One region of the Levilactobacillus sp. LN180102 genome, then DNA from elsewhere that is predicted to be linked to it. Evidence: predicted binding sites of a transcription regulator. Region 1 holds the regulator's gene; each other region holds the start of a gene.
The links. The regulator LexA, encoded in region 1, represses DNA repair genes until DNA is damaged. The targets are predictions, from matches to a motif close to CNAACANNTGTTNG.
Positions count from the first base shown of each region.

Region 2: ACP4IT_RS07340 (Y-family DNA polymerase) is a predicted target of LexA. The motif match lies at 1,243-1,256, and genes of this name have one in related genera.
Region 3: ACP4IT_RS00645 (DJ-1/PfpI family protein) is a predicted target of LexA. The motif match lies at 1,005-1,018, and genes of this name have one in related genera.
Region 4: ACP4IT_RS07245 (replication-associated recombination protein A) is a predicted target of LexA. The motif match lies at 1,029-1,042, and genes of this name have one in related genera.

Region 1 is NZ_JBNIIX010000031.1:5,447-7,654, reverse strand. Features, by position in the region: gene ACP4IT_RS12305 (DUF896 domain-containing protein) at 36-284, opposite strand; gene lexA (transcriptional repressor LexA) at 467-1,096, shown strand; gene ACP4IT_RS12295 (nucleoside 2-deoxyribosyltransferase) at 1,136-1,576, opposite strand; gene ACP4IT_RS12290 (hypothetical protein) at 1,803-2,208, shown strand, end outside.
Region 2 is NZ_JBNIIX010000010.1:42,687-44,894, forward strand. Features, by position in the region: gene ACP4IT_RS07335 (ATP-binding cassette domain-containing protein) at 1-809, shown strand, start outside; gene ACP4IT_RS07340 (Y-family DNA polymerase) at 1,294-2,208, shown strand, end outside.
Region 3 is NZ_JBNIIX010000001.1:122,560-124,767, forward strand. Features, by position in the region: gene ACP4IT_RS00640 (NAD(P)-dependent alcohol dehydrogenase) at 1-182, shown strand, start outside; gene ACP4IT_RS00645 (DJ-1/PfpI family protein) at 310-942, opposite strand; gene ACP4IT_RS00650 (zinc ribbon domain-containing protein) at 1,435-1,509, shown strand; gene ACP4IT_RS00655 (hypothetical protein) at 1,618-1,803, shown strand.
Region 4 is NZ_JBNIIX010000010.1:22,148-24,355, reverse strand. Features, by position in the region: gene ACP4IT_RS07245 (replication-associated recombination protein A) at 1-981, opposite strand, end outside; gene rny (ribonuclease Y) at 1,085-2,208, opposite strand, start outside.

The DNA of each region.
Region 1 (2,208 bases):
AGAGCGAATCCTAGAAAAGCGACTCGCTCATCAGGTTAATCGTCTCGTAACCCTTTATCACGTTGGATTTGACGAACTTTTTCTGGGGTGACTTCTTTCCCAGCCTTGTCGTAAACCTGCATCATCTCAACTTGGCTCCGGAAGCTCTCTCGAAAGAGTTTGAGATATTGCTTACGTAAATGGTCACGCTCAGCCGTTTCTTCATCCGTTAAGCCATCCGTTTTATTTTTATGTGCCAGTTCATTAATTCGTGCTAATAAACTATCCATTGTTGGTTCTGCCATGAACAGTCCCCCTAACTTCATCTTTTTATATTTCAATACTTCAAATTTAGCCATGCCCCATCATATCAGGGTCACCCCGAAAATTCAACCAATTAAGACGAACATCTGTTTGAAAAACGACGATGGCTATGCTACAATCAACTTAAACTATACTACAAATGACGAACGAGGTGGCAGTAACGATGAGCAAAGCTTCTGAAAGTAAACAAATCGCCGTTCTTCGCTTCATTTGGGAACGCGTTAACGAGAAAGGGTATCCGCCGACTGTTCGGGAAATCGGTGAAGCCGTGGCGCTCTCCTCAACCTCAACGGTTCACGGTCATATCGCCCGTCTAGAAAAAAAGGGATTTATCACCAAAGATCCAACCAAGCCACGGGCATTAGAAGTCACTTCCGCTGGTCTTGAAGAATTGGGTGTTCATGAAGAACAAACTAAAATCCCTGTCCTAGGAACTGTCACAGCCGGTGAACCGATCTTGGCTGTGCAGGAGGCCACCGACTATTTCCCAGTTCCCCCTGAATTTGAAAATGACGATGATCAATTGTTCATGTTGACAATTCGTGGCGAAAGTATGATCAACATTGGTATCTTGAATGGCGATCAGGTGATTGTTCGCCGACAACAGTCCGCCGACAATGGTGATATCGTCATTGCCATGACGGAAGAAAATGAAGCAACTTGCAAACGATTCTTCAAAGAAGCTGACCATTTTCGATTACAACCCGAAAATGATACGATGGCACCCATTATTTTAAATCAAGTTAGTATTCTCGGCAAAGTGGTCGGGCTGTTCCGCGATGATGTTCATTAAAAAAAGCATTTGGCAGTTGGCCAAATGCTTTTTTGTCGTCTAAAAGACTTTTCCGTGATAATGACTCTCGGGGAGGTTCGTAAAGTCGTATGCGGCCAAACTTTCTGCTTTCTGCAGATAGGCATGTAACCCTTCCGCTAACATCAAATTCAAGATGGTGTCTTTCTCATGTAACACAATGATTGGTTTGTCACTATGAAAAGCATAGCCAATTTCAAAGGCCGTACCCGAATCTACTTGGTCATCCACAAAATCAACCAATGCCACCACAACATCAGCTTCATCAATCTGGTGAACATCCATTTGGAAAGTCTGCGTGGCCCATTCTGGCGTCCCCATGGTCAATCCAGCGATCTCACTTAATCGTGGACTAAAGACACGATTAACCTGTGGGTTGGCGGCTAAAGCCTTCTCGGCACGCTCAATTCGAGAAATTTGCTCATCATCAAAAAAAGGTCCTGCTAAGTAAACGTTGGTCACACTAATCTCCTCATTTCTCTGGAATAATTGATATTATACCTTAAAAGTGAACTCTTGGCGACACCAATTCAATTAATATTCGGTTATAATTCACTTAGGGTCCTTTTCTCCGCTCAATATCGTTAAAAATGTCGCTATAAATAAACAAGCGTACTAGAATTGCCTTTTATTCTATAATTGTTTCATGCTATACTAAGCTCATCTTACATACGGAGAGGTGCCAAATATGATTCTTGGCTTTGCTATATTTGGGGCACTGATTAGTCTCATCGCCCTATTTTCTTTATTGACAGCTGCTCAACGCGGCGACTCGAAGATTGGATCAAGCCTCATTTTACTTCTTGCCCTGTGTGGGACAGTATTAGCAATCTGGAACTTGCCTTACTGGTCCCACCCCAGCCATCAAACAACTGAAGCAGCTAAAAAAGTGTCACTCACGTCCAGCTCACAGACATTTTCGACCAGTTCAAGTACAACTAAAGCAACAATCCAAAAAACTAATGAGCAGAATGTTAAGCAACAACTTATTAAATCACTGACAAAACTTGGATCGGTCTCATTTGATACTCAAAGTAAGACTTACACCCTGACGGTCACCAATCAAAGTCTTAAGAAAACAATTGCCGCACTCA
Region 2 (2,208 bases), on a different contig from region 1:
AAAAAGGGCATCAGCCGGCGACTGGCGAAGTCGTTTTAGGGAAAGACTTTGCGCAGAAATTCAACAAAAAACACCCGTACCGATTAATCGGCAAGTCAGTAAAGATTTCGATTACGGGAATGAACAAGCAGCATTTACCCGTTGTGATGACTAAATCACTAAAGGTCAGTGGGGTTTCTGATGGTAGCGCCGGACAGGTGCAAACCAATTTGACCACGGTTCGGCAATTGTATGCGGCTAAGAAGTTAACCTTCCATGCCAACTTTGCGACAGTGGTTATTGATAACCTCCAGAATGTGACGAGTGTTCAGGACAAAATCAAGACACTCAAAGCAAGCAACGGTAAGAAGCAGTATCAATTGACCGGCGCGGGCGCGTTGGTTTCAACGTTGAACACCTATATCCAATTGGCCTTCTACGTATTGGCGGCGATTGCCGGCATTTCACTGCTGGTTTCCGCGATTATGATTATTGTCGTGTTATACATCAGTGTTTCAGAGCGGACCAAAGAAATTGGGATTCTCCGAGCATTGGGAGTTCGCCGGAAAGACATTCGCCGATTATTCTTGTCGGAAGCCTTTTTCTTGGGCCTATCCTCCAGTGTGCTAGCTCTGATCTTCACGGAACTGGTCGCATACTTTGCCAACAACGTGGCGACGAAGTACATTGGCTACAGCATCATTGAGATCACCAGTAATTATATGATTTTCGGCATTTTCGTGGCGATTATCATCAGTTTGCTGGCTGCTTTAGCTCCGGCTGGGCAGGCTTCTAAACTTGATCCAATTGAATCATTGGCCTATGAATAAACAACAAAGAGGCGTCATTCCGAGTTATGTGCGGGATGATGCCTCTTTTATTTGAATCAATCGTAACCTGTGAACTATTTATTGCTGGTAATAAGGTGCTTGTAACAAATAGGCGTACGTGTAACGTGATTTCGAGTAATAGAAAACAGGACCCACGGCCGTGTTTAAGTGCGGCACATCTGGGTCCTGCTTTTAAGTTGAGGAAGTTAGTTGACTAGGGCTAACTTCACAAGTTCATTCTACCACGCCAACGAGATAAAAGCTATTACAAAAAAGTAACGTTTGATGCTAATTTCACTGATAGTTAAAAAACGTGCTAATAGTTTAAATATTAATCTGGTTTTGTTGAGAATTATTTGGTAGATACGACCGCTAAGTAGTGGATTAGTACAAATTATTAAAAATAATTTTGAGAAATACAGGCTTGTAAATACGAACTCATGTTCGTATAATAAGAACAAGCACTGAAGGGGGGACTGATGTTATGGATTACTCGCAGGAGCCGCATGGTCTATTCTTTATGATCGACAATAAATCATTTTATGCCAGCGTTGAAAGCGTGGAGCGGGGATTGAATCCGCTAGAGTCCGTCATCGTGGTGATGTCTGAGGCCGATAATACTGGCAGTGGGTTGGTGTTGGCCGCCTCGCCGATGGCTAAGAAGCTGTTCGGCATTAGTAACGTGTCACGCCAGTATGAGGTGCCACGGGACCCCCGTATTTTAGTCGTGCCACCGCGAATGAATCTCTATATTCGGAAAAATTTGCTAATCAACCGGATTTTCCGGGACTATGTTGCGGATGCTGATTTGTTTCCCTATTCCATTGATGAATCAATCTTAGATATGACCAAGTCGTGGCATTTGTTTGGGGAGACACCGGAAGCGGTTGCTCGCCTGATTCAGGTGCGGATTCGCCAGGAATTGGGGTTGTACACCACGGTAGGTATTGGGGAGAATCCGACGCAGGCCAAATTAGCCCTGGATCTACAGGCCAAACACGACCATGAGCTGATTGGTCGGTTAACCTATACCGACTTTCCCGAACACATTTGGCCGATAACGGATCTGACCAAGGTGTGGAGCATCGGTCACCGCACGGCCACCCATCTTAATCGACTGGGCATTCACAGCATGGGAGACCTGGCGCACGTTAATCCCTATGCGTTGCAACAGGAGATGGGGATTATTGGTGGGCAACTCTTTGCCTTGGCCTGGGGCATTGACCGCAGTCAGTTAGCACAGATCCACCCCGCCAAGGAAAAGAGCTGGAGTAACTCGCAGGTTCTACCACGAGACTATCATCAACAGCAGGCCATCGAACTGGTCTTACGTGAGATTGCCCAACAGGTGATTGCCCGGATGCGGCATCACCATCAGCAGACCGCCTGTGTCAGCTTG
Region 3 (2,208 bases), on a different contig from region 1:
TCTCGGGCGTTATCGAAGGCGATGCCATTCCCCAACTGTTTATCCCTAAGTTGGTCGATTATTATAAACAAGGCCGCTTCCCGTTTGATAAGCTAATTAAATTTTATGACTTTGACCAGATTAATGATGGCTTTGCCGCTTCAAAAGATGGTTCGGTTTTAAAGCCCGTAATCACATTCTAGTCTAAATTGAATCGGCTCAAAAAATCGAGTCTCCGCGACGTTTTCCATCGTGGAAACCCGATTTTTATTTTCATCATTAGATGCCGCCTCAGTACCTATTACCCACTGACCAACGTATAACTGTGTTCTAGCAATCGGTAACTTTCTTCAGTACTAATCTGATCCAAGACCTATCCCCTCTACAGTTTAAATGGGTCTCCGTATTGTCGTAATAGCCTAGTTGCTGCAAGTCTAAAGCCTGCTTTGCCGCTATAGTTAGTTGCCCACTGGCCTTCAGGACGGCCGAGGTAAAAGACAACGCCGCCGTACCATTAGCCGTCACTAGTTGACGATCAACGACCACTTGCTGTAATTCAAAATCAGTTGGATTTTGATATTTTGGAAATGATTGCCATGAAAACTGTGCATTTCCAGTATGGCGATATCCCGTCAGTAACCCATTACGGGCCAAGTAATCAACTGCACCACAGATGGCTCCGACAATAACTTTTCGTTGAAGGCACTGCTGAATTAAAGCGGTTAACCTAGGATCGTCATGTTGCCAAGCGTTACCGCCAATGAGTACCAATAACGTCATCTCAGGGTTAAGCTCGCTAATCTGGTAGTCCACTCGTGTTGTCCAACCACCAATTGAAGTAACCTCCGGCTGATTAGAGGCGGTCTTTACTGTCCAATCGGTCATTTGGTTCAACTGACTGGATAGGTGAGCCCCTTCCCAATCGGCGTACTGATCCATCATGACAAATATTGCCTGTTTCATTAGCGATAACCTTCTCTCAAATTGACTTAAGTTCAGTATATAGGAAGATGTAAGCAATGTAAAGAACGTATGTTCTGAACAGCTACAGGCAGAGCTGACGGTGAACTACAGAATCCCAAGTCAATAGACGATACGACCATCTTGGCCTGGGTACTGCTGCAATATACTTACGAATTTTTGGACAGTCGCCAAAAGTGGGATCGTCCTGCAACTCGTAACCAGTCTTACATCGAGTACACCGTCAATAAAGCATTGAGCTACGCTCTCGAAAATATAAAAGATTAGTCCCTGCGGGTGTCATTGGCACCCGTTTTGTTTTGTGAATACGGTCAGAAAGGAGTCGCGATATGTTTAACTTTTTGAAGTCTTTTGGAAACGCTATTATTGTTCTTAGTGCAATTGGTGCCTTTGAGGTCATTCGTTTCGTAATTACCGTAGTGACTACCATCATCGGGCTATTTTAATATGATTCTATGAAAGGAGGTGATTCAAATGGAATGTCCCTACTGCGGTCAACCCGTCAGTTCCTCAGACACGCAATGTCCCTATTGTCATCGCGATCTTTAGAACTCAGTAGTAAGCACGTAAAATGATTTTCGTAATTGCTGATACCAGATGATGGCCTACACACCCTGCATTGCCATTATCTAACTACAAAATTGGAGGGTCTTAATTATGAGTATTGAAACGGCACACGATTCTATCGTTCTTTGGGAAAACAAGGCAGTGGAACTACAGGATCATATTGATGATCTCTGTATTATTCTTGAATCTCACGATGATCCCGAAATTGAGAAAATGGTTCATCGAGCAATGCAAGAAAAGGCACGTTACAAAAAAAATACAGAGAGCCCAAAATGAGTTAGACTCTGTGATTGTTTCCATTCTGTCAGGTATAAATTAGCCATTACCACCCACTTCAATTTCCCCTATCAGCGCTTACAAAAAATATTTTGCCTTAAAAGCATCAGCTTCAGGAACAATACGTCCTTGGAGTTGATGCTTTTCTGTGTCAATTTACTTTTGTTGGCACCTATACACGGCATATTTTGCCCGTTTTAGGCGTTTTAAGATGTTCATGGCTAATTATACGTATATTGGTTTTCACGCCATGCCACGCCTATTACCGGCACGCTGTGGGGGGATGATTTCGGTCAACCTTCTCAACAAAAAAATGTTGACTATTTTAAGGAATTTTTAAAATTCACTGGTATTACTCGTATATATGTTGAATAATATAAGTGTATAAAACAATACGAAAAGGGG
Region 4 (2,208 bases), on a different contig from region 1:
ATTACATTCTGGCATTCCCAAAAATTGACAGGCTTGAAAAACATTGATGGCCACATTTAACGCATTCGTGTCGGCCAACCCAATATCCTCACTGGCAAAGCGCACCAGCCGTCGCGCCACATACAGCGGGTCTTCTCCGCCACTAAGCATCCGCGTCAACCAATAAATTGCCGCATCCGGATCGGAATTGCGCATCGACTTGTGTAGCGCCGAGATAATATTGTAGTGCTCCTCACCCGTCTTGTCATACAGCACAAACTTTTGGGTAATCAGCTGTTTCAAATCAGCCTGAGTAACCGTGACTTGGTCGCCTTGCTTATCACCATTCAACACGGCCATCTCTAACGTATTCAGCGCCATACGCGCATCCCCGTTGGCAAATTCGGCAATCGCTCGCAACTCAGCATCACCAATAGTCACCCGGCCAGAAAATCCAGCTGGATTAATCAAAGCGTTACGCAACAACTGGTCAATATCCGCCGTTGCCAACGCCTTTAACACAAATACCTTACACCGTGACAGCAACGCTGAGTTGACTTCAAACGACGGATTCTCCGTGGTAGCACCAATTAAGATAATGCTCCCCCGTTCAACGTAAGGTAAAAAGGCATCCTGCTGCGCTTTATTGAAACGATGAATTTCATCCACGAAAACAATCGTCTGCTCGCCAATTTCCCGATCAGCTTCCGCCTGATGCATAATTTTTTTGATTTTACTGATACTACTATCGACCGCGCTAAAGCTCAGAAAGGTGGCTTGCGTTTGCCGGGCAATAATTTCAGCCAGCGTTGTTTTCCCCACACCCGGCGGTCCCCAAAAGATCATGGAGGACACCTGATCATTTTCAATCAGTTCCCGTAAAATCTTACCTGGTCCTAACAAATGTGCCTGACCCACGAACTGGTCCAACGTTTGCGGACGGACCCGACTAGCTAATGGCGTATTACGCTGACTATTTTCAAATAATGACCCTTGCTTCATGGTGACCGCCCCTTTCCTCATTTTATGATACCGCTGATGTTGCTTAGCGAACACCATTTCGCATAAAAAAGGGCTATGACCTTCGCCATAACCCTAAAATACGCTACGCATTGGCAGCTTTCTTCTTTTTCTTCTTGCTCTTCTTTTTCTTTTCATCGCCCACGTACTCGACCGCCGTTGACTTACGAATCGTGGTAACTTTGATCTTACCTGGATAAGTCAGCGTCGATTCAATCTGTTGGGCCACTTCCTGCGTCAAATTGGCCGCGGCGGTATCATCCAACTCCTGTGGTTTAACAATAATCCGCAGTTCCCGACCGGCCTGAATAGCGTAACTTTCAGCCACACCAGACTGGTCGTTGGCAATTTTCTCCAACGCACGCAATCGATTAATGTAGTCTTCGACAGACTCACTCCGTGCACCCGGTCGTGCACCAGAAATCGCATCCGCTGCCGCCACTAGTTCGGCCAGTGGCGAGGTCTTCTCGACGTCGCCATGGTGCGCAGCGATTGCGTTAATCACAACATCATCTTCCCCATATTTCTGGGCAAACTCCGTTCCAATCTCCACGTGCGTGCCCTCGACTTCGTGGTCGATCGCTTTTCCAAGGTCATGGAGTAAGCCAGCCCGGCGCGCCAAACGCGTATTATACCCTAACCGCGCTGCCATCGCTCCCGTTAATTGGGCCACTTCGATTGAGTGCAACAACACATTTTGACCATAACTAGTCCGGTATTTGAGTCGTCCAATTAGCTTCATCAAATCAGGGTGCATCCAACCAACGTGCAGTCCGCTGACGGTCTGCTCACCCGTTTCCCACAAACTGTGGTTTACATCACGTTGGGCATTTTCCACTTGGGTTTCAATCTGGTTCGATGAAATCCGGCGACTAGCCACTAAATTGGTCAACGCCACGCGGGCCACTTCTCGCCGAATAGGATCATGGGTACTGATAAACAACGTTGTATTATCATCTGGCACAAAGATTAGATCGGTCCCCGTGAGCGTTTCTAACAAGCGAATGTGTTGCCCATCACGGCCAATAATCTTACTACGAATTTCACCGTTAGGCACCGTCACCGTATGCTCCAAATGTTCTTTAGGGAGGTCTTGCGGGCCACTTTCAGTGGCCGATAATACCACATCCTTGGCCCACCTCTCCGCGTTTGCGACGGCGTTGTCATTCAACGCTTTAATCTCAACATCACGATCACGCTTCAAGTCCA